Regions from separate parts of the Paenibacillus sp. Y5S-9 genome, predicted to be linked through region 2. Evidence: predicted binding sites of a transcription regulator. Region 2 holds the regulator's gene; the other holds the start of a gene.
The links. The regulator LexA, encoded in region 2, represses DNA repair genes until DNA is damaged. The targets are predictions, from matches to a motif close to CGAACATATGTTCG.
Positions count from the first base shown of each region.

Region 1: the regulator LexA is predicted to act here: its motif matches at 11,650-11,663, upstream of V6669_RS16535 (DNA polymerase IV).

Region 1 is NZ_CP145887.1:3,753,006-3,768,549, reverse strand. It holds gene V6669_RS16590 (endospore germination permease) at 1-407, opposite strand, end outside; gene V6669_RS16585 (spore germination protein) at 411-1,904, opposite strand; gene V6669_RS16580 (diguanylate cyclase) at 2,366-3,652, opposite strand; gene V6669_RS16575 (GntR family transcriptional regulator) at 3,979-4,632, opposite strand; gene V6669_RS16570 (tyrosine-protein phosphatase) at 4,789-5,793, opposite strand; gene phnE (phosphonate ABC transporter, permease protein PhnE) at 5,841-6,680, opposite strand; gene phnE (phosphonate ABC transporter, permease protein PhnE) at 6,677-7,468, opposite strand; gene phnC (phosphonate ABC transporter ATP-binding protein) at 7,470-8,237, opposite strand; gene V6669_RS16550 (phosphate/phosphite/phosphonate ABC transporter substrate-binding protein) at 8,268-9,188, opposite strand; gene V6669_RS16545 (hypothetical protein) at 9,646-10,014, opposite strand; gene V6669_RS16540 (YolD-like family protein) at 10,016-10,363, opposite strand; gene V6669_RS16535 (DNA polymerase IV) at 10,360-11,598, opposite strand; gene V6669_RS16530 (chromosome condensation regulator) at 11,936-12,823, opposite strand; gene V6669_RS16525 (fructose-1,6-bisphosphatase) at 13,015-14,946, opposite strand; gene V6669_RS16520 (class I SAM-dependent methyltransferase) at 15,213-15,544, opposite strand, start outside.
Region 2 is NZ_CP145887.1:4,035,616-4,051,159, forward strand. It holds gene rnz (ribonuclease Z) at 1-95, opposite strand, end outside; gene metH (methionine synthase) at 173-3,613, opposite strand; gene V6669_RS17775 (cupin domain-containing protein) at 3,793-4,338, shown strand; gene V6669_RS17780 (GntR family transcriptional regulator) at 4,435-5,109, opposite strand; gene V6669_RS17785 (extracellular solute-binding protein) at 5,212-6,846, opposite strand; gene V6669_RS17790 (carbohydrate ABC transporter permease) at 6,903-7,775, opposite strand; gene V6669_RS17795 (ABC transporter permease subunit) at 7,788-8,750, opposite strand; gene V6669_RS17800 (HAD family hydrolase) at 9,308-10,099, opposite strand; gene V6669_RS17805 (hypothetical protein) at 10,128-10,637, opposite strand; gene V6669_RS17810 (DUF896 domain-containing protein) at 10,763-10,972, opposite strand; gene V6669_RS17815 (LysM peptidoglycan-binding domain-containing protein) at 11,068-11,445, opposite strand; gene lexA (transcriptional repressor LexA) at 11,752-12,378, shown strand; gene V6669_RS17825 (aldehyde dehydrogenase) at 12,485-13,786, opposite strand; gene V6669_RS17830 (hypothetical protein) at 15,180-15,544, shown strand, end outside.

The DNA.
Region 1 (15,544 bases), 280 kb from region 2:
TGTTGCGCAATCTGGAATGTGGGGATGAGCAGCAGCAGAACTAGAATATAGATATACGTGCTTGGCAATAACCATAATTTAATAACGAGTGAAGCGATCATGTAACCGTCATATGCCAGAAGCAAATAATAGATCATAAATATAAAAGCAGCTACTTTTGCTGCCCACACGCCAGTATAACGCTGAATCAATTCGAGTATTGAACTGTCTGGACTATGTTTCATCAGCTTGACAATTACTACAGAGGATATCGTGGCCAGCCCCCAGCCTAAGAAAATGACCATCCAGCCATCTGTTCCCGCATGCCTCGCCAGCTCTCTGGGAATAGACAAAAAAGCAACACTGATTTGGAAAGAAGAAATAATAAGAATGAATTGAAGCATCGTTACCGGGCGTAATGACTTCATGTTCTATTTATTCTCCTTCCATCCTCTGCTTTTTCCCTGCCTTATCGACTGGCGGGATTTCGTGCTTACAGGGCGGTTGTTCATCATCCACAAAGGCACCCGCAGTAAGGTATCCTTCCAATCCATGGCCCGAAATGGTGCTATAGGTGTGCTATAGGAATTACCGAGCGAGTTTAATGTTATTAGCCGGATGATGAAGCTCATCATGCCAATGACAAGTCCTACAAATCCGAACCAGCTAGCTAGTATCATCATCATGAACCGCATAATTCGTACAGCTGCCATCATGTCTTGATTGGGAATAATAAAAGATGAAATAGCTGTAAAAGCCACCACGATAACCATTACATTGCTGATTAATCCTGCCTGCACAACTGCCTGTCCAATGACAATACCACCAACGATTCCTACGGTTTGTCCTACTGGAGCTGGAAGACGAACTCCCGCTTCCCTTAACATCTCAAGTGTAATTTCCATAATGATCGCTTCAACAAATGGTGGGAATGGAACTTGCCCCCGTGACTCACCAAGCGTTAATAACAGCTTCAATGGTATAATCTCAAAATGAAACGAAATGACGGCTATAAAAAATCCAGGCAAAAAAATAGCGATGAAAAAGGCAAAAATGCGCAATATTCTGAGAAATGACGATATGGACCATCGGGAACTGTAATCATCAACCGTCTGAAAAAAAGACATGAATGTAGCGGGCGCAACCAGAACACTTGGCGAACCATCGACTACAACGACACAACGGCCTTGCAGTATTTGAGAAGCAGCCGTATCCGGTCTTTCTGTCGTAATCATTTGGGGAAGCAACGCAAGTGGTTGGTCCTCAATAAATTCAGCCAATTCTCCGGTGTTAATGATGGCATCCACATCAATGGATTGAATCCGTTCTTCCAGCGCTTTAATGATGTCCGGTTGGGTCACATCTTCCAAATAAAGCAAAGATACTGGCGTTTGTCCCCGCTGCCCAACAATATACCGCTTCACCTTTAACTCTTTGTCCGCAATATAACGACGGATCATGGCAATATTTTGAGAACCTGTCTCTATAAATCCTTGATGAGCCCCTTTTAGTGAGGGCTCCTGCTGAGGATCCTCAATAGCGCGTTGCGGGAATCCTTTTGTATCCAATGCGTATGCAGTACTTCTTCCTTCAATGAATAACACGCTGTAGCCGAGTATAATGGAAAGTCTCAGCTCTTCCCACGTGGAGTGAGGTTTGACATAACCCACTGTTGTAATGAAATCTCCGGAGGGATTTCCGGTTTCTAGTTGAAGCGGAGCAAGGACATTCTGATTAAGTGATGCTTTATCTGTCAATTCTTCCATATAGATTATGGCGGCTGGTTCTCCGGTCTGTTTTATACACAACTTTCGGATGATTAAGTCGGGGGTATTCGTAAAGATTTCTTCAATTCTACCAATGGATTCGTTCAAACTTTTGGTGATATTCTCCTCTTTTGTATTCGTGGCAGATTGTTCATTCACTACTCTTACCTCCCTTCTTCCAGCAACATTTCCTTATTATGACGATTATTCTCCTTGATATACATCGCGGGTTGTTCATTCGAAAGGTATTTACGTGCAATCATTCCGTTTCCGAAAAACAGTTACATCATCATAGGAGTAAAGATATCGTCGTACTCCCTTCTATTCTGCACTTCTGCATTAATCATTAAGTACACATAAAAGAAAGCAGCCCGCGCGGGCTGCTCCTTAAAACTCTCTAAGAGTTCTGTATTTAGAAGTGCTTTTTCTTGCTGTTATGTTAACCTACCCGTCAGCTTAAAAAAATAGTTGAAGAAGATTCTTAGTAAATTGACTTTGTACTAATGGAGATATTTGTATTGTCATGTTGAATCCATATTATTAACCGCTGTTGTTAGATCATCGTCTTTTCGTAGTAGAGAGTTTAAATACAACAAACAGCGCCATCACTTTCGATTGAATCAGCGCATTGACAAGTCACGGAATGAGTAGATGCGATATGTATTTTTGCCTTCCGCTTTGGCAAGATAAAGTGCTGCATCTGCTTTCTGAAGCAGTTCTTTTACTGAATCGTCTTCTTCGTAAAAGGCAATGCCGATGCTTGAAGTTGTATAGAGCTCCTTCCCACCGAGTATCCAAGGGAGCTGCAATGTTTCTAAGATGTTTTCCGCCAAAAGGCTGAGTTCTGAGGAGGATTTGACATGAGGAAGTACAAAGACGAATTCGTCACCACCCATTCTGGCCAGGACATCATGTTCTTGAAGACAAGCTCCTGCTCGCTTTACAAATTGCCGTAGCAATTCATCCCCCGCATCATGACCTAATGTATCATTGATCTGTTTAAAATTGTCTAAATCCGCAAACATGACGGCTAGCTGGCCAGTGCTTGTCGTTGCTGCACTCAAAGCATCGCTTAGCATTTTATTGAGATATCTCCGGTTAGGAGCACCAGTAAGTGCATCATGATAACTTAATTGTTCCAGTTGAACTTGGTACGTTTTCCGCTCTGTAATTTCTCTTCCCACGAGCATCATGTTTTTAAAATCACCGTCCTCATCGAACATCGGTGTTCCTTTCATCTCCAGCCATACAGGATAGCCCTGTTCATGCTGTCGCTTTATTTCGTAGGTAAAGGGCTTTCTCAAAAGTAACATACTCATAAATACTGTACGAAATTTATCGTCCACATCTCCATTTGGTTGGTAGAATACCCATTTACCTATATATTCTTTTGGATCGAAGCCAAGCACCATTTTATGAGAAGGAGAGGCATACTCCACAATGCCATCCAGGTTGATCAACTGGATCAGATCGAGGGAGTTATCGGCTAAGAGTCGATAGCGCTCTTCGCTTTCTTTCAAAGCCTTAAGCAGATGCCTGTACTCAGTAATGTTTTTAGCTACTCCAAAGATCCCGTTTACCTTACCTTCAAAAAACAAAGGAACTTGCTTAATTTGCAAATAAACAATTTCTCCATTTTTATGATGGGCTTCGGCAACATATTGACAGGATGCACCCTTTAAGACTTCCGAAAAATATTGGCTGATCAAATCAAGCTGATGTTGACAAAAGAGATCTTTGTAGGATGAACCCATGATTTCTTTCTTTTGAAATCCTAAACACTCTGTAACCCCTTCATTTACTTCTACGATCGTTCCTTCGTTCGAAACGATAAAAGTGGCATCTGGATTGTGATTTATAATTGATCTAAATGCCTCAATGGACTGCTCGCTCAAAAACTCTTTCATACTTCCCGATCAATCCTCCGCTAAAATGGCTAAATTTGTAGAATAACTATACAATATTTTAGCAAATTTTGTTTTCATTTAATATTACTAAAATTATCCAATTACACATTTTCTGCTGCTGATCACTTCAATTACTCCAATAAAAAAAGCCGATCCATTAGGAAAGACTTTGGCTGTTATATGTACAAAATAATGGGTAATCGTGTGACGCTTTTAAAAAGATTGGCGTCTATACCGTCTGCCCCTACAAAATAAGCTGCCCGTTAAGGCAGCCGCTTTTTGGTTCATCATAATTGACGTTAGCACTCAACCCACTAACTTCAAAATTAAAATTGCCCTGTAACAAGCATGCGTTCTCTGGTTATAGGAATGAGGGATAACACAACCTCTTGAGCTGCCTTATAATCATTACTGGATAAAGCGTGCAGCGTATCCCGATTAATTCCAATCGCACTGTAGTGTTTGATATGCGGAGTTCGCTTGAAGCGGACGATGGAATACATGTAAAGTTTATCCCGAAAGGAGTCAAATGTGTTCAGCATTACACCATTGTTCAAGGATTCAACGATCTCCCGCATGAAAAGAAAATGATGTTCGGTGTATAAGGCATAGTCATTCCTTTTCTCGGCGGTCCGCTGGACCTCAACATGAGCTGCAAGTGATTCAAGATTTAAGTAGATCTCTCGGTTCGGGTTTTTCATCATTTCGAAAGAGTAAAAAAGCATGGATTGAATCTGTTCAATCAGATCAAGAAATTCCTTACCCCCTACATCCTTGACCAATACACCACGATTTTTGAGAGAAGTCACATAACCTTCTGATTCAAGGCGAGCAATGGCATGACGGATTGGTGTACGGCTCATCTGATACTCCTCCGCCAATTCGTTCTCTGAAAGCAGGGTTTCGGGCATTAATTCACCGCAAACCATTCGCTCACGAAGCATCATGTATGCTGTATCGACAAGCGATATTTTGTTCATATCATAATCCCTTTCTCTCATTGATGAGGACTTCATTTGAATTTTAATGAGATCTACACATTTCATCCTATATTACCAGTCTTAGGAGAAGTTACGCAACCAGACCAAGACAAGAAGGAGTCCAACACTGTATCCCAGTTTCTGGACTCCATTTTTTTAAACCAGATATTTGTTTTGAAGAGCTGTCCTTTGCTCGGCACTAATGCCCAGTCCCTCTTTAAGATACTGATCAAAAGAACCGTAGTTCTCTTCGATTGCTTCAAGTGCCGCTTGGATAAAGGCCGCTTTCATCATTTCCGGAATCGCTCCCTTAAATTCAGGCATTTGATCCATGTATTTTTGATAATCCTTGTTGCTTCCGGAGAGGAAGCGCTGCATGAGTCCCTCCACTGCGAGATTCGTCAGTTCATAATCTTCAATAACTACATTTTGCGGCACACCCAAGGTGAGAAGAATCACTGCACATACGACTCCGGTCCGGTCTTTGCCGGCTGCACAATGGAACAAGGAGGTATCCCGCTCTTCTTTTAATAGTTCATTTAGGATAAGTGCACATTTGTCCGTATTTAAGATCATGGCTTTGTAGCCTGCATGCAGATCATGTCCGATCTTCTGCATTTCTTCAGGACTTGCTTCCGCCATAAAGGGAATATTCGTGTTGATCGCATGGCCAATGGCTGGGCTTGGACGGCTAGCTACTTCAAAATCACTGCGCAGATCACATATCCAGTCAATACCGAGTGCAGTGGCCGTATGCAGGTCCTGCTCACTAAGCTCATGCAGATCAGCAGACCGCAGCAGCATTCCCCATCGAGTCGTACGACCATCTTCTGTGAGATAACCGCCCATATCACGGAAATTAATTACTCCATCGGTGTAAATCATGCGATCGTTAATGGTTGATATCGATCCATTCGTGAACTTCACATGATAATAGTTTCGGCCTGGAGACACCGTTCTCGTAAATACTGCTCCTGCCGGGTCGATTTGTACATCAAGCAGTGTGCTGTTGGATTCAATCAATTCCGGTAGAACAGAGTGGTAAACTGCCTCCGCCTCTATGTTCTCTTCCATATTCCAGGCTAACGTAATCCCGTTATTATCGTTATACCTAGCCTGTACCAGAGGGCCTTGTTTCAAAAGTGAATTAGATGTTGACATTGATATTCCTCCTCAAAGTGATATTCATCGTTATGAATATGAATGAATTAGTTTTGACGTGTTTTTAGCTTCATTTTGTATCGGTTTGCCACGAACTCCACGCTGAATACCATGACGAAAACGACCAATCCGACAAACAAAGCAGCCGCAAAGTTATAGGATTTCATGGCATGAGTCATCTCATATCCAATACCTCCCGCGCCAACCGCACCGAGAATAGTGGATTCGGCAATACCGCCTTCCAGCTGGAGCACGCACCAGGCAATAAAGGCTGTCTTCACGGTAGGCAAAATACCTTGCATGACAATCTGCAGCCAGCTGGCACCCGTAGACTGCATCGCTTCGAGTACCCCCTTGTCGATTTCCTCCAGTGACTGGGCAAATACTTTGACAAGCATGCCTGCGGCAGAGACAGCAATCGCAAGCACTCCGGGAAGCGGTCCAAGACCAACAGACACGATAAAGATAAGGGCCCACACGATTGTGGGAATCGCACGAAGCAAGGAAGCGGCGCTTCGAATGATCCAAGCGACGAACCGATGAGGCGTCAAATTGCTTGCAGCCAAAAAGGAGAGAAAGAACGCTACGACGATACCCAGCACCGATCCAAGAATGGCAACTTGCAATGATTCTACAGCAGCGAGCAGGACATGGCGCCAGGCCGAGAAATCAGGTGGAAACATGGTTCCCATGTAACCGCCGAGTTTCGTAAAGCCTTGGGCCATCTTAGAATAGTCGAACTGCAGCTGAACGAGACTGAACACAAAAAGTACAGCAATAAGCGGCAGTCCGATCACGAACAGCTTGTTTCTTTTTGGCTTGGGTGGCTCTGGTATGGAAGTATACAGCGTAAAAGATGGCTTCGCTTCGTTCATTCGCATACTCATATGATTCGCTCCCTTACGCGATTGGTGATCATTTCCACAACAAGAACGATAACGAGCACAAGCAACACGGCCATGCTGGCTTCCTGATACTGAAATAACTTCAATTTGGATTGTAAAATAAATCCGAGACCACCGCCTCCAACCATCCCTACAATTGTAGAAGCGCGTACGTTGATTTCGAAGTTGTACAAGCTCCAACCGATAAACCCGGGTAAGAATTGTGGAAACACGGCTTGGGACAACACTTGTAAATAACTCCCGCCAGCAGCTCGAACCGCTTCTACCTGTCCCATGTCAATTTCTTCAAGCACCTCGGCAAAGGAACGAGTTAACATACCAATTGAGATCAGGATCAGCGACATCGTACCGACTACAGCCCCCAGTCCAAACGCTGCAACAAGCAGAATCGTCCAGATAATTACCGGAATGTTACGAAACAACGATGTAGCCGCACGAACAAATACCTGAAGGTAAGGGTGAGGGCTTGTCGTGGCCGCGGCTAAAAAGGATAACATCCCTGCTACAACCGACCCGATGACCATCGCCACCACACTCATATAAAGGGTCTGCATGGCAGGTTCAATGAGTTGGGAAAGTGAAGATAAATCAGGTGGAAGAAAATCAAAAAAGATAAATCGGAAGCTCTCTCCTACCCCTGCCAACAAAGCTCCAAATGAAAACTCTGCGCCGATGGAAGACCAGATAATGAGAGCCAACAGCACGATAAAAAACAATATCGTCTGTGTACGTTTCATTTTTCGGGCAGATTGTAACTGAGCCGCATTCATGTCAGGCTGTCTCCTTCACTTTGGGATTGGTCTGGTTGTAAATGAGACGGATTATATCTTCCGTCAGTTCATCCGGTGTCCCGTCAAACACCTTGGACCCTTTATGGATACCGATGATACGGGTTGCGTATTTCTTCGCGATATCTACCTGATGCAGATTGCACAGGCAGGCAATGCCTTCCTCTTTGCAGATCGTATATAAATAATGCATAATCGTCTCAGAGGAAGCAGGGTCGAGACTGGCTATGGGTTCATCTGCTAATATCAGGTCCGGCTTTTGAGAAAGTGCACGTGCAATACCCACTCTCTGCTGCTGACCTCCACTGAGTTCATCTGCCCTCTTATACATCTGCTCATGTAAACCAACACGATGAAGCATAAGCTTGGCGGCTTCTGTATCTGCTTTTGAGTAAAGACCCAGTGCCCCTTTCAGCGGATTCATGTAGCCTAATCGTCCATGCAGCACGTTATTAAGAACGGACACGCGGGTGACCAGGTTATACCCCTGAAAGATCATGCCCATATGGCGGCGAAGTTCACGGAGCTTTTTACCCTTGATGCCCATAGTTTCATTGCCTTTAAACTGAATCTTTCCGTTTGTCGGCTCAATCATTCGGTTCAGGCTGCGCAGCAATGTGCTTTTCCCGGCTCCGCTCGGTCCAATGACAACAACGAATTCTCCAGCATTAATTGTTAGGTTCAAGTTATCAAGTGCTTTTGTTCCGTCAGGATATACCTTGGACAACCCTTCCACCTGTAAAAGTGTCATTTTAATTCCTCCTCCTCGCAAGTTTGAATCCTACTTCTTCAGCAGTTCCTCAGGGGACATATCCAGTGCTTTGGCGACTTCCCGGATTGGATCAAAGTCACTGTCACTGCCTTCTACAAAACGGGCTGCGCCGACACTTTCCAGGAATTTAGGATTTTTCGTATCGTAATCTAGCATAAGATCACGTAGCTGTGTAACCAATTCCTCTGGCAAATCTTGACGATAAAGCAGTGGAGCTCCACCGACGATCGGATCGGATTCGGCAATCACGCGGAAATCTTCCTCTTTAATAAGTCCTGATTCTGCCATCATCGGCACCATGAGACTTGACGTCCCAATCCCATCTGCATTACCGTTTGCCAGTGCAAGCAGTGATTTGTCATGTCCACCGGAGAACGCTACACTGCCGAAAAAGGAATCCAGTTCCTTATTGGAAAGACCAAGTTCTTTCATTAATGTGGCACGTGGGTACAGATTGCCTGATGTTGATGCCGGATCGGCAAACAAAAAGTCTTTTCCTTTAAGGTCTTCTACACTTTGATATGGGGAGTCGTTACGGACAAGGATTACCGTATTTGATTGTTGATCACTTTCGGAACGGACAAGCAGTTGGGCATTGGCTCTTTCCGTAGCGATGATGTAACCAAACGGCCCGATCAGTCCAACTTCAATTTTGCCTGCACGCAGGGCTTCGATAACCATGTTATAATCTTCTGCTACAAAAATTTCCGCAGGAATGCCGGTTGCTTCAGTAATGTCTGTTGCAAGCTGTTCCTGAGAACGGTTCATCTCGCCCTCTTCACTTGGCATAATACCGATTCGGATTACTTCTGGCATTCCGCCTTCACTGGAGCTTGAACTTGCCGATGCCCCGCATCCAGACAGGATGACAAGCATAAATACAAGCGAGAGGATCAAGCTTTGAGGACCTTTACGTTTACTATTTTTCACAATGTATACCCTCCTGAAATTTGGTTGCTTCCATACCGGATTATCTGGTACACAAGTAGGATACAAGTTGAATGTAAGAAGAGTGATTTGGTGAATCACCGAATTTGTAAAACATTTATCGGTCTATGTTTTGTCAATTTCGGCAATCGGTACAAGTTTTTCTCCTTGGCTCGGGACACGAAACTTGTATAGATAAACAAAAAAGCCGCTAATATAGCGACTTCAAAGGGAATATGTTCTTGCTCTTCGCCGACAGATTTTTATTTATTTTATTCTTTATTTTCATCTACAGACTTTTCAGAAACTCAACATATATTTTCTATGACATAGAGACAAAAAATACCGACCCTTCAACTTCAAAGGTCGGTTTACCCATTTGGGAGAAGAAAACAATGGTTTTAAATGCATTATATCCACCGGATGTGGTTATATACCTTATTCTGCTTGAACTCCATGTTCATGTGGGCAATTCAGTAATATCAACGTTCATATGTTCGGTTAGCATTAAGGTTACATCCACTTTCACTTTGCTCCATAATAATGTCATTTTATGAATGTAACCTCTCACCGAATAATCTACCGTTAAACTCAGTTCGGATCTCACTTCATCTATGATTTTAATATGATGTTCCTTTAGCATTTGTTTCGATTTGTACATTTCTAAAGCAATTTTCTTTTGGGTACCGTCCAAGTAGTCAACATACACAGATTTCATCTTAAAGTTTGAAGCGTATATTTTATGCTTATCTACCTCCAGAGCACCTAAAAGATAAGGGAGCTCTACCACCCTCTTCACGAGTGAAAGTTCCTCAAAAGTCTGTCGCACTTTACACGCCTCCTTCTTCAAGTTTTACAGCGACCAATTGATCAAAATCGACCCATTCAAATCCATTCTCCATTTCAATTTTGATTTTCTTTCCAAAGGTACTGACTGAAGTAACGATCCCGTGTATATACCGATTGCCTGACTCAGTAAATATTTCAAAGGTGGCTTGCAATGTATAATTGAGCGACATATCTATATTCTGAGTAATAATCTCCCACTCATCTTCATGGATCAGTGGTTTCGCTTGATAATGAATTTGAGTACGATGCTGTATAATTCGTTCTTTATGTTGTGGAAGCATCATGCGGCTCGATTCCCATAATCCATTGGCCTCCAGTTTTTTGCTCATTTATAATGCCCCCCAATTTTAGATGCTCGATCGATCGCTTGACCCGCAGCCGTAATGGAGCTCGCTCGTAGAATGGAAATGTCGCCAAATCGATCCTTAATGTCGTCCATCACCTGATCAATGGCCCGTTTCTGCTCTTGATCATCAAAAAAAGATAGTTGATATGTATCCGCGTTGGATAATTGAGACAGGGATACGCCTACACGGCGCACAGGTTGCCCATCCCAGTGTTGATGAAATATGCGTTTGGCTATCTTGCATACATCAACGGTTATGTTTGTAGGATCAGACAGTTTAACCTGTCTGTGAAAACCAGTGGGGTGGTCAAAATCCGCTCCAGACACACTTACGGATATGACGCTACCCATCAGTCCCTTTTTACGGGCTCTTCTGCACACTTCTGTACAGATATCGAGGATAACTACTTCGATCTCCCAAGCCTCTATGAAATCTCTAGGCAGGGTCATTCCGTTTCCGATATCCTTTTGTGTACTGTGTGTGTTGACGGTTACCGGTGAATTGTCGAGTCCATTTGCAACTCGCCAGATGACTTCTCCATTAACACCCCACTTACTTCTTAATTTGGAAAGAGGCGTATTCGCCAGGTCTCTAATGGTTCGGATGCCCATCTTCCACAGATGTTTTTCCATTCTTGAGCCAATCCCCCACATATCACGGATGGGCTTATCTCCAATATGGAGGTGTAACTCCTCTTTCTTTAGATGGAAAATGCCCCCCTCTGCTTTTTTAGCGATCATATCGCAGCACAATTTACTGATGATTTTGTTTTCACCAATGCCAGCTCTCGCGTAAACGCCTGTTTCATTATAGATTTTGTCTTGAATTTGCTTGGCCAAATCGACTGGATCATTACCGAATAGATGCATGGACCCTGTAAAATCAGCGAATAATTCGTCTATACTGTACGGTTCGACCAGATCGGTGAACTCCTCAATAATGGACATGATTTGAGTGGATACTTCGATGTATTCTTGCATGTGTGGTCTCACAATGATCAGTTCAGGGCACTTCTGAAGAGACTGCCAAAGTGGTTCGGCGGTAGATACACCCTTCGCTTTGGCTAGTGGACAAGCAGCAAGAATAATTCCAGAACGTCTTGCTGGGTCTCCAGCGACAGCTAATGGTCTATTTTTGTATTGAGGCATTTTTGCCTTTTCAACTGAAGCATAAAAGCTCTGCATATCAATGAGCATAATGGTTCGTTGCTTAGTCAACACTGAAATCACTCCTGTACATTTAAGAACGTATGTTTGTATATTATAAACCGAACATACGTTCTTTATGCAAGAGGTAAATATTTATATTAGGCATACGACGAAGTGATGGATTCAAATCATACTAAGACACACCAGCTTCTCCATCATTTGAACTCCCACCTGTAACCACAGTTTTCATTCTCCTGACTTAAAAATACTTGCATATGTAATTAAGGATGCTATTCAAAAGCCAATGCACAAAAAGCCGCTAAATTAGCGACTTCAATTGGACCATGTTCTTGTCCCGAGACAAATAATAAAAGCAGTCGGCATCAGCTGCTGCTTTCTTAGTATTTTATTGTTGGATGCTACTCCATCCACTTACATCACATTGTCCATAATCATTATCACCCACAGCAACCATCGTACCATCCGATTTCAGTCCAATCGTATGGACACACCCCGCCGAGATAGCTCTAATTTCGTGCAAGCCACTTACATCACATTGGTGATGTTTATTCGAACCTACAGCAACCATCGTCCCGTCAGACTTAAGACCAACGGTATGATAACTCCCCGCTGCAACTGCTACAATATCGCGCCAACCGCTTACGTCGCATTCACCTTCATTATTTCTACCCACAGCCACTACCGTGCCATCCCATCTAAGCCCAACAGTATGAAGATACCCCGCCGAAACAGCTAATATGTCGCCCCAGTCGTTTACGCTACATTGGTTATACTTATTGTTACCAACGGCTGTTACCATTCCGTCTATTTTTAGGCCGACTGTATGCCAGTCACCCGTCGTGACCGATACAATATCATGCCAGCTGCTCACGTTGCATTCCCCTTCATTATTTCGCCCCACCGCAACCACGGTGCCATCTGATTTAACCCCAACCGTATGGCACCAACCTGCCGAAACGGTTACAATATCGCGCCATTCGCTTACATTACATTGGTCATGCTTATTCCAACCTACAGCTGTTACAGTCCCATCAGATTTAAGACCAACGGTATGGGCATTACCGGTATTCGTAGCCATATGAACATTACCCGCTGCAACTGCGACGATATCGCCCCAATCGCTTACCTTACATTGACCATATTTATTATCACCCACAGCTATTACTGTTCCGTCAGATTTAAGAGCAACGGTATGACGACGACCGGCCGCTATGGTACAGTTACGGAACCGTTTCGTCTCAAACACTGCTTCCTTCCGTGAATTGTAGCCCATAACTTCCTCCTCTCCGCCAATTGAAAATCCTCGTTTAGTTCAACTGTAAGTCATAAAGTTTGTTGTTAAATCGCACTTTAACAAAAGAAAGGCTCGCACAGGCAGGGGATTCTTACTTCCCTGCCCAATACGAGCGTTTACTTCAAATGCACTCAAACGGTTGATCCAGGTGTGTATTTTTAGCAATCGTTTCATTTCATGTAGCGATATTCTAATAGATCCTTCAAGTTTGAGATTTTCCGCAGCAGCTTCTCCCCGACATTGGTTTCCCTCACCAGCTTCCGCTCCAGTTCTTTGTCCACCAATCTTTTTAGAGATAACACGTCTGTTCCGTTACATAACACATCTTCTTTTGAATTAAATTTCTGATGGGCGACGAGCTGCATGCCAAAAGAATTGTACAGCAAGGTATATCCGGCAATGCCCGTTGTGGACTGATAGGCTTTGGAAAAACCGCCGTCAATCACGATCATTTTTCCGTTTGCTTTAACAGGGCTCTCTCCACGACTTTCTTTGACTGGCGTATGACCGTTAATGACATGTCCATGATCTGGATTCAAATCAAACTCCTGCAAAATTTTTCGAGTGATCTCTTCATTTTCACGTAAATGGTAGTAAGGGTTCTTTCTCTCCTTATGTGCTTCTTTATCTTGGATAAAGTACCGTTCAAAAGTGGTCATTTCTCTCTTTCCAAAGAGCGAGGAACATTCCCCTGTCCAGATGTACCATACCATATCCGTCGCCAGATCTTCTGTCTCTTCCGGATGTGCAAAGGCGTAACGTAAATAATCCTCAAAAACATCAAGCAATTGACGGCCGGCATATGTCTTGTCTTCAATCTGCATTTCTTCCATATTTCCTTCTTCATCCAAAGGAATACAGCCGTGGATTAACAAATTCCCGTTGTATTTTAAATAAAGGCTACCCTTTTTCATAAGAAAATTCATATGTCTGGCCATCTTTTCGGAATGCTGAACGGAAAACAGCAGCTTTTCCATCACCTGGCGTTCTTCCTCCAGCAATTGTTCAGGCTTCTGCGGATTTATGGTTGCAAAACAGGTGTTTTCCAGCAGGTATGTTTTACCGCAGATTTTGATTTCATTTTTGTCGTAATCAATCTGCTCCAGCAAAAGTCTTTCAGACATATTAAAGGATGGGCGTCTCTTGATAATCGGGATTTCAAGTTTAAACTGAATCATGGCAATGGCTTGGTGAATTTTCGTGATCTGCAGAATTTCCTGCTCCGTTAGGTTATGACCAGCCTGTAGCTTAGGTCTGAAAGATGGATTGTCCTCATAGTATTTCTCCGCCAGGTTTAGCAGTGGGCGCAGATTGATTCCGTATACATCTTCGATGATATCCAGATTGTCGTATCTGGCGCAGATCCGAATAATATTCGCAAGGCAGGCCAGAGAACCCGCGTAGGCTCCAATCCAGAGGACATCATGGTTACCCCACTGAATGTCTACAGAATGGTAGTTGATCAGTGTATCCATAATTTTATCGGGGTACGGCCCCCGGTCATAGATATCTCCAACTACATGAAGATGGTCAACCACCAGGCGTTGAGTCGTATAAGCAAGGCCGATAATGAGATTGTCCGCCTGGCCCAAGGATATAATTTGCCGATATATTTCCTCGTAATAAGGATCCTTATTGTTGGTAGAATCCGTCTTGTATAAAAGCTCTTCTACAATATATACATATTGCTCCGGCAGAGCTTTACGCAATTTCGAGCGCGTATATTTTGAAGAGGCATAAGAAATAAGCTTAAGCATGTGTTCAATTGTTAGTCTATACCACTGGTTCAAAGCCTGTTTATTGCTCAGTTCCCCTATAACCAGCTGTATTTTTTCTTCCGGGTAATAAACCAATGCCGCAAAATCATTGATTTCTTGATCCGTCCAAACCTTCCGGAATAATTCTTTGATTTTCTCTTTGACGGTACCCGAACCGTTTCTTAGTACATGCTGAAAAGCCTGGAACTCCCCATGCAAATCACTGACAAAATGCTCGGTTCCCTTCGGGAGATTGGAGATCGCTTCAAGGTTGATGATCTCTGTTATGATTTTTTCTTCCGTATCATATTTCTCGGCCAATAAATCTAGAAACTGCTCATCCAAAACAGATGTCCCCCTTCAAGGAAGTATGGTGTTGTATAGCCGGGTCCAAAAGCTTTAGACCTACATAAAATTACTCTATACTTGGCATTGATTATATGGTAATTATCAGCATCGCCTTCCCCCATCATACTCCAGTTCATCATATATGAACAAATTTCATTGAATGGATTTTGAACGAAACAATGTTTGTAAAAATAAAAAAGCCGCTAAAATAGCGACTTTCAATGGGATCATGTTTTTGTCCCTCGACATTTTTTAACTAACTGCTATTTTACACAATGAAAAATAAACGATCTATTCTCAGAATTTGCTTCTTTAAACTCCCAATCACCATATGTTTCAATTTTTGAGAAACCTATTTGTTTCAGCGACTCATCAAATTCTTCTTGATTTCGAAACCTCAGCTGCATTTTTTCATGAACTAACACTTCATCTGTTTTTGTATTTTTTACCATTTCGTAGAAAGTGTAAATATCTCCCTCAAACCCTTCATATTCTGTATAGATTTCTAAAGGATCTCCGTTTAGTCTATCTTTAGCTAAGTCAGGAGTTTTGTCCTTCTCCCATTCTTCCCATACTTTTACCAAAGGGTTTCTTG
Region 2 (15,544 bases):
GCTCTGCGCTCATCCAACATGCGTAGCCCAATGGAAGTTACATTCCGTTGAAGCGTAGGTACACCAGCATTAGTTCCCAGGAAATATAGTTCCATTCTGGATCGCACCTCTTTCTGTTGCCAGCAAAAAACCTCCGACAATGCGGAGGGCTTTGCCTGACACTCTACTGAATTTATGCCTTCTCTACATTAAAATACTTGGCTTGCGGATGGCTGAATACCATCGCTGATACGGAAGCTTCAGGTTCCATCATGAAACCTTCCGTCAATTCCACACCGATATCCTCAGGCTGAAGCAACTTGAAAAGCGGCCCTTGGTCTTCCAGATCCGGACAAGCCGGATATCCAAAGGATACCCTGATCCCTTGATAACGTGCACCGTGACGTTGCTTCATGGTCATCTGCGCAGAATCCGGGAATCCCCATATATCTCTCATCATATGATGCACACGCTCAGCTAATCCCTCTGCTACTTCGAGCGCTACGGATTGCAGAGCATGCGAGCGAAGGTAATCCCCTTGATCTTTCCATGCCGTGGATAGTTCACGCACGCCGTGTCCGGCCGTAACAACCATAAAACCAACGTAATCCATTTGACCGGATTCAACAGGTTTCAGGAAGTCGGACAGGCACAGGAATGGCTCGACTTTTTGACGTGGGAACGTAAATGTATGCAAAATATTACTCGTGTCCTTTGGATCATAGATAATAATGCTGTTACCACTGGACTGTGCCGGGAAGAAACGATACATGGCATGTGCCTGAATAATCCCGTCACGAACAGCCTCTTGCATAATATCGTCCACGACTGCTTTCAGGTCTGTAGCCTTCTTGTCACCTGAAGCAAGCAGTTGTTCTACTGATCCGCGCAACCCCAGATGATGTCCAAGCAACATCTGCATGTTCACGTATGGCAGGATATGTGATAATGGGTAGTTACGCATCGTATGCCGCTCCAGATCAGGCGGGACAAGAACCGGATGATCTACAGCAATATCCGAACGCTCCACTCGTGTAAGCTCTGGAAGAGCCTGAACAGCTACAGCACCTGAAGCATCAGCTTCTTTCTCAGCTTCCATCTCCAGTTGCATCGCTTCACGTGAAACGGGATTCATCAATTTGTTCGCCAGATCCAGACCGTCCATCGCGTCTTTAGCGTATACAACCATTCCGTTATATTCAGGACGAATACGATTTTTGGTGAATTTACGTGTTAGCGCCGCTCCACCAACCATAATAGGTACATCAATACCTGCTGTTCGCAAATCCTGAGCGGTCAGAATCATCTGCTGCGCTGATTTTACCAATAGCCCCGAGAGGCCAATCGCATCGACTTTTTCTTCTCGGTACGCCTCAATGATACGTTCTGGTGGTACTTTTATACCCAAATTAATGATCCGGTAACCGTTATTGGACAGGATGATTTCAACCAGGTTTTTACCGATGTCATGCACATCGCCCTTGACCGTAGCCAGAATGATCTTGCCTTTAACCGAAGTCTCGTTCTTCTCCATGAATTGCTCCAGATATGCTACAGAAGCCTTCATAACCTCCGCACTCTGCAACACCTCAGCTACAATTAACTCATTGTTGTTAAAGAGACGACCTACTTCCTCCATACCCCGCATCAGTGGACCGTTAATCACTTGAAGTGCTGTGTATTTGGCAAGTGCCTGTTCGAGATCTGGCAGCAATCCTTCTTTACTTCCTTCTACTACATATGAAGCGAGACGCTCTTCTAATGAAAGGTTCGAGATTTTTTCCTTCTTCTCAACCTTTTTGTTACGGAACGCCGCTACGAACGCCGCCAGTGTGTCATCATTCGTGTTATATAAAAGCTCTTCCGAGAGCCTGCGCTCTTCTTCTGGAATGGACGCATAACGCTCCAGTTTCTCTGTGTTCACGATGGCATAGTCGAGACCTGCTTTGGTACATTCATACAAGAACACAGAGTTCAGCACTTCACGACCTGCTTCAGGCAGTCCGAATGAAATGTTACTGATACCGAGTATCGTATGACATTCAGGCATCGCTTCCTTAATAACTCTTATACCTTCAATGGTTTCTTTGGCTGAACCGATGTACTGTTCATCTCCGGTACCAACCGGGAACACCAACGTATCAAAAATCAGGTCTTCTGGTTTGAGTCCATATTTGTTCACTAGCAAATCGTAAGAGCGCTTGGCTACGTCAAGCTTGTCTTCCCGACTAATCGCCTGACCTCGTTCGTCAATCGTTCCGACAACAACCGCACCACCATATTTATGAAGCAACGGCGTAATCAGCTCAAATTTCTCTTCGCCATCCTCAAGGTTAATGGAGTTAATTATCGCTTTACCTTGTGAGTACTGAAGGGCCAGATCAATTACTGAAGCATCCGTCGTATCAATCATGAGAGGAACCTTAACTTTTTTCACAACCAGTTCAAGGAACTTCACCATGTCTTCAGACTCTTCACGGTCCGGATCTTGTACACACACGTCAACAATGTGCGCTCCATTTTTCACTTGGGCACGAGCAATTTCCGAAGCTTCTTCATATTTGCCTTCTACAATGAGTCGTTTGAATTTCCGTGATCCCAGCACGTTCGTACGCTCACCAACCATGTATGGACGATTGTCCTGTTCAATGTAGATTGGTTCTATACCAGACAATGCAGGTGGATGTGTTCCGTTCATTTCTCTTGGGGGGTACTGGGCAAGTTTATCGCGCATTGCCCGAATATGTGCAGGGGTTGTCCCGCAACATCCACCAGCAATATTCAACCAGCCCTGTTCGGCAAAAGCACCAATCTTCTGAGCAAGCGAGTCTGGTGACTCATGGTAATTACCGTTCTCATCCGGAAGACCCGCGTTCGGGTAACAACTAACGGCAACCGATGCCATTCCAGAAAGCGAGCGAATGTGATCACGCATGAACTCAGGACCCGTAGCACAGTTTAGTCCTACCGAAATTGGGTTAAGGTGTTCTAAGGATATATAAAAGGATTCGATGTTCTGACCCGCAAGGGTCGTACCCATCGGTTCTATCGTTCCTGATATCATCAGGGGCAGTGTAACGCCACTCTGTTCAAAGGCCTGCTGAATTCCAATGCTGCCTGCTTTTACATTGAGGGTATCCTGTGAGGTTTCGAGTAGTAGCGCATCAACGCCTCCCTCTATTAAAGCAAGCGCTTGCTCCAAATAACTGTCGATAAGTTCCTGGAACGTTACTCCCCCAGTTACAGACAGTGTTTTGGTTGTTGGTCCCATCGCACCTACCACATAACGTGGAGATTCAGGTGTGGAGAAACGATCAACCGCAGCTTTCGCAATTCTGGCTGCTTCCAGGTTGATCTCACGTGCCCGATCCTGAATATCGTATTCAGCAAGCACGACGGATGTGGCACCAAATGTATTGGTTTCAATTAAATCAGCGCCAGCCTCCAGATATTCTTCATGAATGCGCTGGATCAGCTCTGGACGAGTAAGCACTAACATTTCATTACATCCATCCAAATCTTCGCCGCCAAAATCTTCGCCAGTCAGATCAACTTGTTGAATCATGGTCCCCATTGCACCGTCGAGGATTAATATTCGTTGTTTTAATGCATCGTGTAGACTAATCTTATCCAATATCTTCACCCCCGCAAAACGTTAAATCTTAGTTTAACAGAAACTAACTTAATGTGAAAGATCGGGTTTGGTCCCGAAAGATGGCGGGTTTGCACGAATATGAACGGAATTTGAGAATCGACAAAAACAAAGCAATCCGATATAATTCAATTAAACCAAGTGGAAAAGAGGGAAAGAACATGGCTGAAATTGTTATCCGAAATACGAACGAACGCATCACTGGTGACGAAAATGTTCGAAATTTCTTGAACAAATACGAAGTATTATATGAGAAGTGGGACGCATCCAAACTGAACACTGATCTGCAAAATAACTTTGGATTAACTGATGAACAGAAAACTGAGGTTTTGGAAACTTACGATTATGAAATCAGAGATTTGGCTGCACGTCGTGGATACCAGATCTGGGATGTCATCACGCTGTCCGAACAAACACCAGATATCGAAGAAAAGCTGGCCAAGTTCGAAGAGATCCACACCCACGCTGAAGATGAGATTCGTGCAATTGTCGCTGGTAAAGGAATCTTTGTTATCAAAGCTACTGATGATGTGGGCTACTTTAATGTAGAACTGTCTCCTGGAGACGTTATCTCTGTACCTGAGAATACACCGCACTTCTTCACTTTAATGGAGAATAAACAAATTATTGCTGTACGTCTGTTCATCGAAAAAGATGGCTGGATTGCAGATCCATACCCTGATCCTACTTTTATCAAACAAGCCTAACACTCTCGTGTTACAACTTGCTTAACCAAAACCCCTGTTCAATTGAACAGGGGTTTTCGCATATGCATATGGAGAGTATTATACAGCATCGTTGCATTATATAAAATAATGCGGGTATTTCGCCTTAATCGATTCCTGTTCAATAACAACTAGTCTAAGATGAGCTTCCATCACCTGAACAGCTTGCTCAGTCTGCCGCTCTGTGATAAGCCGATAAATCTCTTTGTGCTGGGAAATAATGACCTCCAGGTTGGAGTCCTCCGCAAGACGTAATAAACGCAACCGATTAAACGGAATATTCAGTTGTTGCAACATTTTCCATGTTCTCAGCTTACCCGTGCCCTGGAACAAAATCTGATGAAACTCTTCATCCAGTTCAAAAAGCCGATAGAAATTGTTTTTTCCTATACAGACTTCCTGCATTGCAATGTTGGTTTCAAGTCGAAATCTGAACTCTTCAGGAAAAGAAACACAAGCCAAAGTCACGATTTCCTTCTCCATCTTCTCCCGCATAAACCTGCCTTCTTCCACATGCTCCAGATTAATATGAGAGACGATCGTTCCACTCTGGGGAATAATGTCCAGCAGTTCTTCTTCAGCAAGCTTCATGAATGCTTCTCTAACGGGTGTTCTGCTCACCTGCAGTTCATCTGCAATCTCTTTCTCTGAAATCTTGGTACCCGGCTTAAGTTCCAGGTGAAGAATTCGTTCTTTTAACAGGTTATATGAATATGCCCGGGTCGAGCCTCTAATTTTTTGATTAAGTGACATGCATAGACCTCTTTCTATCAGCCGTATTCATTCATCTTAGCACAAATTACCGTTCCACTTATATATCGGTGTGAAACGGTAATCTGGCCAACATCCACTATATTATTGCTTGTTTTCTTTGTAGGCTTTGTACGTATCATTTGCCAGCTTCAGATAATTAGATAATCCTTGACTCTCCAGCTCTTTGGCAAATGTATCGAATTCGGACAAGTTCCGCTCACCCAAGATAAATTTAAGTGTATTTTGATCAGAGTAGTCTTTCAATGGTGTACTCAGAAGCGTCACCCGTTCACGGTCCTCAGAAGAGTATGGAATTGGTGGTTCTGCCGGGATCACTTCCTTGGTATCCTTCATGTCTTGTTGGAATTTCAACTCTTCTTCACTAAACATCGATTGCAACAGATCTGTAGTACCACCGTAGGCAAATACTCCACCAGAGAAACCAAAGTCAATACGCAGATCCTTCGTGCCTTTAGGATTCAAGCCATTGTAGTTCACATCTTCTACCAATTTACGTTTTCCGCCCTCTTTGGTAAATGTTTCGCCTTCAACGCCCCATTTGGCAAACTCTTGACCCTCATCACTGTAGTATAACCAATCCACAAATTGCATAATAGCTTTGAAGTTTTCGTTTTTTTGAATTTTCCCGGATATCATAACACCGTTTTCAAGTCTGGAGCCGGACATTAATTGCCCTTTTGGTCCACCAGGTACTGTAATCTTTGCAACTGAGTATTTATCTTCTCCCAGCGTTTTGTCCATATCATTTCGGTGCAGCACCACCGTTTGGGAATTACCATTAATCATGAATGATTTGCCGGATACAAATTTCTGTACAGCCTGATCATCATCCTGTGTAAAGCTCTCCTTATCGAGCAGCCCTTCGGATACCAATTTGTTAAAATACGTTAGCATCTCTTTGTATTCTGGTGTTGTAGCCGTGTACACAAATTCATCCTGATCTTCCTTATACGTCAATCCGTTACCAAAACCCCATCCAGCCTTGGTACCAAAGCCAGTAGCAGCGATGTTCAACGTACTATTAAATTGGAATCGGTCCGAAAACGGAATGGAATCCGGGTAAATCTCTTTTAGTTTTTTGGCTGCATCATACAATTCGTCCCATGTGGTTGGAATCGCGATGTTATTTTCTTCAAAAACATCCGTTCTTACGAGTAGTGTGTAATCTGGCCATACTTCTTCATGCAGACCCGGGAGTACATAGTACTTCCCATCTTCCTGTCGAAGTCCTTCAAGTTCATCTTCTAGACCCCATTTTTCCACTTTATCCTTGAAGTTTGGCATCAAATCAATATAATCGCTAATTGGCAAGATCGCACCGGAGGACACAAATGCAGCCTCTTCACCAGGGTACGTTTTAGGAATAACCAGAGGTGCATCACCGGAGCTAATCAACAGAGATCTCTTCTGAGGGTAATCACTCATCGGTACAATCGTTGGCTCAAGCGTAACACCCGTCAGTTCGGTAATTTTATTAAAAAGTAACCAGTCTTTTTTATATGGATAACTAGGTTGATCACTATAGAGTATGGAGAGATTAAATGGCTCGGTCGCCTTGAATGTATCCCCTACATTGTACGTCTCCATCGCTGCCTTGGTTTGAACTTCTGTGACGTCACCTCCAGCTCCGGTACCGCTGCTACATGCTGCCAGAACAACGGTCATCATTGATGCCAACACCATTTTACCAACAAACTTACGTGGCTTTTGATTCATTTAGGTTATCCCCCTGAATTTGGTTTAGGTTGACCTTGCCATAGAACTGCTACGTATTACTGTTTAACAGACCCTAACATGATACCGGTTACAAAGTATCTTTGGACAAATGGATAGATGGTGAGTATCGGCAAGATGGTTAATACCATCGTTACTGACTTAATATTGGCAGCAATCTGTGTCAGGTTATCAGCTGAGGTTGCACCGGCAGACGCCCCGCTTGTCGCTCCGGCAATCATATTGCGCAAATAAATGGTGACCGGGAACAGTTCTTTTTTGTCCAAATACAGAAAGGCTGGGAACCAGGAATTCCAATGACCTACTGCGTAGAACAGCACCATGGTTGCCATAACTGCTTTACTAAGCGGCAATATAATGCGTAACAAGATCCCGTATGTGTTCAAACCGTCAATGGAGGCAGCTTCCTCCAGTTCTTCAGGCATATTTTCAAAAAATGACTTCATGATCAGCATGTTGTATATGCTAATTGCGCCAGGAACAACAAGTGCCCACATGGTGTTGTTGAACCCAAGAGAATTAATCAACACATAGTTTGGAATCAATCCACCACTGAAGAACATGGTGAATACGGCAAACATCGTCAGAAACTTGCGACCCATCAACCTCTTTTTGGATAGGGCATATGCAAAAATGGTCGTCATGAACATGGAGATTAACGTACCTACTACAGTGTAGATAATCGTATTTTTATAATTCGTCCAGAACATGCTGTCACGTGAGATGGTTTTGTATGTCTCCACATTGAATCCTCTTGGGAACAGACTAACCTTGCCCGAATTAATATAGGACTCACTACTGAAGGATTGTGCCACGACATTTAAAAATGGATAGAGCGTTATAAATACCACGAACAGCAGAAAGATGACGTTGAATACTTTAAATACCTTATAAGATCTGGATTCCTGCATGATGCTCCTCCTTTACCATAAGCTTCTTTGTGTCAGTCTGCGTGAGATGGCATTTACGGAGAACACCAGAATCAGACCGATCAGCGATTCGAACAAGCCAATTGCGGTAGCATAACTGAAGTTACTGGATTCCAGTCCGACCCGATACAGGTAAGTGGAGATCACATCAGATGTCTCGTAGATCAGCGGATTGTACAAGAGTAAGATTTTTTCAAATCCAACAGCCAGGAAATTACCCATGTTCAAAATCAATAACGTCACAATCGTGGGCAAGATCCCTGGTATCGTTACATGAATCGTTTGCTTCCATCGATTGGCACCATCGATACGCGCAGCTTCATACAAAGAATCATCAATGGTTGTCAGTGCAGCCAGATACAGAATCGCTCCCCAACCCATACCCTGCCATACCTCAGAAGTGATATAGATTGTTCTGAACCACTCAGCCCGCTGCATAAAAGGAATATTGTCTCCGGTGAAGAAAGCCACCAGTCCATTAATGGAACCATTCACTGCTGTCAGCTGCAGGATCATACCCGCAACGATAACGATGGACAGAAAATGAGGCAGATAAGACGCGGTCTGTACAAACTTTTTGAATCGTTTACTCTTCACTTCGTTAAGCATCAAGGCAAAAATGATTGGAACCGGGAATGTAAAGAGCAACGCAAGTCCGCCTAACATCAGCGTATTACCAAATACTCTCCAGAAGGTAGGGTCCTCAATGAACATTTTGAAGTATCTTAATCCAACCCACGTTTCTCCAAATATACTTCCCCCTGGAACAAAACGTCTGAACGCAATCACATTACCAATCATCGGCCCATATTTAAAAATAAGGAGATAGATGATGGGAAGGATTAATAGTGAATACAACTGCCAGTCTTTGCGAAACAAGGTTGCTGCCGTTCGTAATCTGCTTTCTTTACGTAAAGATGTCATGGTTAACGTTGTTTTAGCGGTTTCCGACTCCATGTGTTTTCACTCCGATCCAGGACTTGATAAGTAAGAGTAATTCATGTACAACTCCCATCGTTTCTCCTCTTGTAGAAGACAACCAATCCTTCAACTTCACCCCCACTACGAAATAGACAATTGCCAAATGTAAGCGATATCAATTTGATGTATTATGTAGACTCACACAATCCAAGGTGCTTCACATCATTAATTAGCACTTACTAAGTGGTGTGATCTCCAAATCAAAAGAAGCTTTTTCAAAATATTAAGCGCTTACAATCAATATAAAATAATTAGCAATAACTCCCTGCTTCCATTTTAATGAAGTAAGTCAAAAAGAAATTGCTTTAGGACAATCTAAATACTAGTCATACTAGTATGTTAGTTATATTCTAATCCAGCATCCCCCTAATTTCAATAACTTTTAGTAAAAAAAAATGGAGATCTCTTTTAACAAGGTAATTTAGTCAACAAGCTCAAATAAAAAAACATTGGTAACTTCAAGAACGACATTATCGTTCATTGAAGCTTCCAATGTTTCAGGGTGCTGAGGAAAGATGTTATAGCTGATCTGCTTAGAAATTAGCAATAAGCTGATTTAATTCCGATAAATGCGTTATTTCATGGTCTGGCGCATACGTTTCATTGTTGGTCTTATGCTCACGGTTAATCCATACGGATTGGATGCCAGATGATAAAGCACCACGAATATCAGTCGTTAACTTGTCTCCAACCATCATGCTCTCTTCGGGTTTAACACCCAGTTTATTCAAAGCATGTTCAAATATCGACGGATCTGGTTTTCCTTTTCCGAAGTTACCCGAGATAATAATCTCATCAAAGAAAGGAGTCAATTCAGGTACACCATCCAACTTCTCTTGTTGCAAAGCAGGACAACCGTTCGTTAACAACAACAGTTTGTACTTTCCTTGTAACTGGCGCAAGGTATCCATCGTTTCTTCGTATACATGTGGTCTGGATCTCCGTTCTACTCCAAACTGTGCGGCCAGTTGTTCAGCAAGATCTTCCCGATCTATACCCAACTTCAACAAGCCACGACGCCAGGATTCTTTACGGTAAACTGGAGCAAGCTGTTCCAACTGACGGAACTCAGGTTGATCCCCACCAGTAAAGTTAGCCCAAAGGCCTTCAAACGGATTGATTCCAATCATTTTGGTAAAAGGAAAGGTTTCATATGATTCATACAGTCCACGTGCCTCATTACGAACAGCTTCTTCAAGTTCTTCTGGTTTAACCCCAGTCTCTTTCGCTGCGATTAGACAAGTCTCATGAAAAGCTTCTCGAACACTACGCTCATCCCATAATAAAGTATCATCTAGGTCGAACAAAATCGCTTTTAACGCCATTCCGATCATCTACCCCTTTATGCAATAATTACTTTTCGACGGTTTCCACGGTGATTTGGTGTGCTTTTGCAAACTTCAGCAAACGTTCTGCAATCGCATCTGTATCGTAACGGTTCAATAACTTGGTAAACACCCATCTTTTTCCGCGACTGTTATGTTCGATAACAACTGTACCTGGTTCAATTCTGAATTTGACAATATCGTCAACCCCGATTGAACGTTCACGATTACCCTTCGTCGTTATAATCCGATTACTGCTAATCTTGATGTATGGACGGCGAAGCATGAAGATGACTGCCAAAAATACGTAAAGCAGCATCGTCACCCAGTCCCAGGTTGTCATCGGAGCTTGCACAAGGAACGTGCTCATAAACAGATACAAAAAGGCGAGACCGATCAAAAATATAGGGAACAACAGGCTGCGTCCCTTAAAGACTTCTTCACCTGGTGTACCTGTGATTGGTTGACCACTTTTTTTGCGTTGCTGATTTAACTGCTTGGAATTTTTCTTAACCGTTCTCTCGAACGAACGCGACATGAGAATCCCCCTTATGTGTCTTTGTATCGGCTTACATAATTGCAAACCAACATTTCCCCCTATAAATTGCACACTCAAAATAACAGGAAGAAACCTAAATATCATAATGATATCATTAGGTTTCGTTAGTGTTTGAGTTTGCCTTGGTGGCCTTTGTCATTCTCATCATCAACAATCTCAATGGTATCCAGTTGTTGTCTGAAATTGCTGCGAATATTACTCAAATAAATCTCTCTTAGCTCGGCACGTTCAGCAAGTTCTTCCTCCGACAATCCAGTGGACTTTTGCTTACGAGCCAATTCGTTAATGCGTGCTACCAGACTATCTATATCCAAGCTTGTCCCCTCCAAAAATACAAAGTCATATTAACTTTGCCATGATAAAGGCAGCTTGTCAAGCTGACACGCGTTAACACTCATTGATGTGCATTTTATTCTGCAAATTGCGGTAGAGCTAGTACTTGTCCCACTTGGATGGAAGTTGTATGAAGTTGATTCACTTTCTTAATTGCTTCTATATAAATACGTGTATCCATATTCGTCGGTTTATGTTCCAAAGAAATACTCCATAATGTTTCCCCTTGTGAAACGGCTATCTTTCCTCCAGGTAGAACATCATTCTCATTGCCAGCAAATACAGTTAAAACAGTGCTGCATCCAATAAATATAATCAAAGAAGTAATGGCTACCTTTAACATCCATGAAGAAATCTTGAAACGTGCTAAAACCTTCTTGTAGTTCCCTATGTTAGACTTCACCAGTTCCGAATTCATTGGTTCATAAATGCTTTGATAAGTAGAATATCTCATTAAATACCCGCCTCCAAACGTTTGTTCCTATCTGTTGAAATCAATATAACACGAACACTTGTTTTGTTCAATAGATTTTTAGAACAATTGTTCGCTTCTTTTTTGAAGGAGAAATATCTTAATGAAGTTCTTTTGCAAAGCATTTGCAAAGTATTTGCAGTATTATGCTCTGCCTTTTGGACAAATTCGGTTCTAAAAGTTAAAAAATACTGATTTAATGCCATTTTATTTAGAACTTATGTTTGTACGAACGGAGGTTCTATGTTATAATTTTCCCAAACGTTACTAAAATGGGGTTGATACGGTATGTCGAAGATATCCAGCAGGCAGCAGGCTATTCTGGAGTTTATACGAAATGAAGTCCGGTTGAAGGGGTATCCTCCTTCCGTACGGGAAATTGGTGAAGCTGTTGGACTGGCTTCCAGCTCAACAGTACATGGACATTTGGATCGTTTGGAGAAAAAAGGTTTGATCCGACGCGACCCTACCAAGCCAAGAGCCATTGAGCTTTTGAGCCAGGAAGAATCTGAGCATTCTCATCAATTTGCTCATAGCGTTGCACGTATTCCTGTCGTTGGTAAGGTTACAGCCGGGGTTCCAATCACTGCAACCGAGAACATTGAAGACTATTTCCCTCTTCCGACACATTATGTAGGCGAACAGAAAGTGTTTATGCTTTCGGTAGTCGGAGATAGTATGGTGGAAGCTGGAATCGTTAACGGAGATTACGTTATTGTCCGTCAACAGCAAACTGCTGATAACGGTGATATCGTTGTTGCAATGACTGAAGACGATGAAGCTACAGTGAAAACGTTCTATAAAGAGAAAGATCACATTCGCCTTCAACCGGAGAATGCGACCTTCGAACCTTTACGTTTGAAACACGTTAGTATTCTGGGTAAAGTCATTGGCCTTTTCCGAGATATTCATTAATATTTAACATGAGCAACAAAACTAGATGTAATGAAATACGAAAGAGGTTGTCCTGATCAACAGGACAACCTCTTTTTTTTCATGTTTATGTTATTTTAACGGCTAATTATTCACTGCGTTTCAGAACACTCTTGTGGTGCGAGAACACATCAAAGCTCTGTTGCCCGTGATATGAGCCCATACCGCTCTCTCCTACACCACCAAACGGGAGATAATGTGATGTCATATGAGAAAGTGTGTCATTAATACATCCCCCACCGAAGGATACTTGATTCAGAACCTGTTCCTGCAGTTGCTCATCCTGTGTGAAGAGATATAACGCCAATGGTTTTGGCCGGCGAACAATCTCATCCAGCATAGGGTTCAAGTCACTGTACGTAAATACAGGAAGAATCGGACCGAAGATCTCTTCTTGCATTACAGCTGATTCCCAGTTCACATCTCCAAGTACAGTCGGCTCAATCAGCAACTGCTCACGTACAGATCGTCCACCTATCAGCGTTTTGCCATCTGTGAGGAATTTCGATAACCGATCAAAGTTACGAGCATTGACAATATGCGGGAAATCAGTGTTCTGTAACACATCATCTCCAAATTTATCTTTGATCTCTGCACCAATCAGATTGATCAATTCATCATGAACTTGTTCATGTACAAGCAAATAATCCGGAGCAACGCAAGTTTGGCCTGCATTCAGGAACTTACCACGAACAATACGCTGAGCCACCAGCTTCAGATCTGCATCGCTATGGACAATAGCAGGACTTTTACCGCCCAACTCAAGAGTTACAGGAGTCAAGTGCTCCGCAGCTGCCTTCATAACAATGCGACCAACACCTGTGCTTCCTGTGAAGAAAATATAATCAAACTTCTCTTTCAACAATGCTGTGCTGGCCTCGACTTCCCCTTCCATAACGGCGATATACTCCTGAGGGAAGATCTCCTGAATCAGATCATACGTTAGACGAGATACGGCTGGTGTTAATTCAGAAGGCTTGATAACTGCACAGTTACCGGCTGCAATTGCTCCAATCAGTGGACCGAAGGCCAATTGGAAAGGATAGTTCCAAGGTGCAATAATAAGCGCCACTCCGTATGGTTCAGGGTAAATGGTGCTCACCCCATCCGGCATAGCCGGATTGGTTGGGACTTGTTTAGGTGAAGCCCATTCCTGCAGGTGTTCTAATGCAAAATCCAGTTCACCCAAAACAATACGAATCTCTGAACCGTAAGCTTCCGCCTCTGATTTGTTCAAATCTGCCCGAAGTGCATCTTGAATCCGTTGCTGATACTTTTCAATTCCTTTTCTAAGCTGTTTAAGCGCATTAGTCCGATACTCGATATTTTTAGTTTGTCCTGTATAAAAAAATGTACGTTGTTCTGTCACTAATTGTTTTGCTTGATCCATATTAACATCTCCAATTAATTATTTAAAATTAAATTGCTCAAAATTTAATTAAAGTATACCTCTTCTATATGAAACTTTCAACATACAAATGAAACATCCATTTGTATATATTGGACGATGGTTGGAATTTTGAAAGAATGAATGATAGTACTTGCTACTATGTCGTGGCTATTAGAATTTCTAAGGAAGTTTGATTTAAATCTTTTGTTTCAGACAGTTTAATGCACTGTAAGAAAGAATTTTATTTTCAGTTTCTTTTTCATAGGTTACTAAATAAATGACAATCGTTTTGCGCTAAAACAAACATGAAGTGATACAATTCATCAGATGGGAGAGGTTTAGTTATCATACAAAAATACTCCCCTTTCATTAATGAAAAGAGAGTTTTACGGTTTGCCATTATCTAAATCGAACGAACATGTTTTTTTATACAAATGTAAATCTTGCTTACAGATAAAAACAGAAGTGTTATCTGAGCTGATGAGGAATACTCTAAGGGATTTTTAGGATATATTTGTAATGAATTTACTTTTAAGATAATCTTGTCCTTAAACGTCTACACTATAACAGCGAGCAGATTTTAATCCAACAACTACTCCTGCGAGCGGCCTTGAAAGAAAGGGTTAAATAATATCAAATCAACTGTACTACTTCTATTATAAGAGTCATCTAGTATCTCACTGATCCGCTGCATTTCATGATCGTCCAAATCTTTTTAGATTGGATATATTCTTAATTAGTTGGAAGAATTTTTGGAAGATACGTTAGTAGACCTGTAGGGTGTGAAATACAAATCACAACGTAATATATGTCATAATTTACATTTAATTATATGGTATTTTTAGAAAGTATAGTTCTTTTAATCCAAACATACTTTAACTAATCAAATATCCAGTAATTAAGGAGCCATGTATAGCTCCTATTTTTGTGTCCTGGATTCGTACTGCTTTCGGAAGTATCTACCGCCCGTAATCTTAATGGATAACACGATATATCCTTCTACTGGGGCGCCATAATCAATGAGTTCCTCAGGATCCACTTGAATTCCTGCAGATGGATACGCGTACCTGAGTTAAGGCTGCTGTGAGGAAGTCTATATTTGCGGATAATGTCTGATAGTATAATTGATCAATCACCTAAATCTATTATTTTACAATTGGATTTTTTAAAAGAACTTATTTTAATCAATTCAATAAACAGGGCATTCCAAAATAATAATTAAAAACCCAACATTTTACAATATTATTATTTACAAACAACAATTACATATGGTATATTTATCCATGGTTGGCCAACCTATTTATGCGAGAGCTCTTCGATACTTTTAATTTCAAATAATAACTTAAAACAGAATCTTACTCTATTGGTTCTAGTATATTTGGGAGGTTTGAAAATGAAAAGATTAAGAAAATTCTCTATTTCTGTTATGGCAACTGCTTGTTTATTGGCATTCGGTTCAAGTTCTGCATTCGCTAAAACCGGTTGGGCTGATTCCTTTGAGACAGCAGAAGTGATGTACTCAAGTGTTAGCCAGTCTTCCGGATTTAGCGCAACACAGTATTTAGATAGCATGAGCGACAACGATTTTTATGTGGTCGACAATACAAACGGTTCATCCGAAATCACATATTCTGTTATAGCCACTCCACCAGCTAACTTCGACATTGTTATGGGTGTTATTAAAATGAATGCAAGTGGTGCGATCCTATCCATTCAAATGGATAACTGGAATGGACGGGGATACCCTGAGGCAATTAG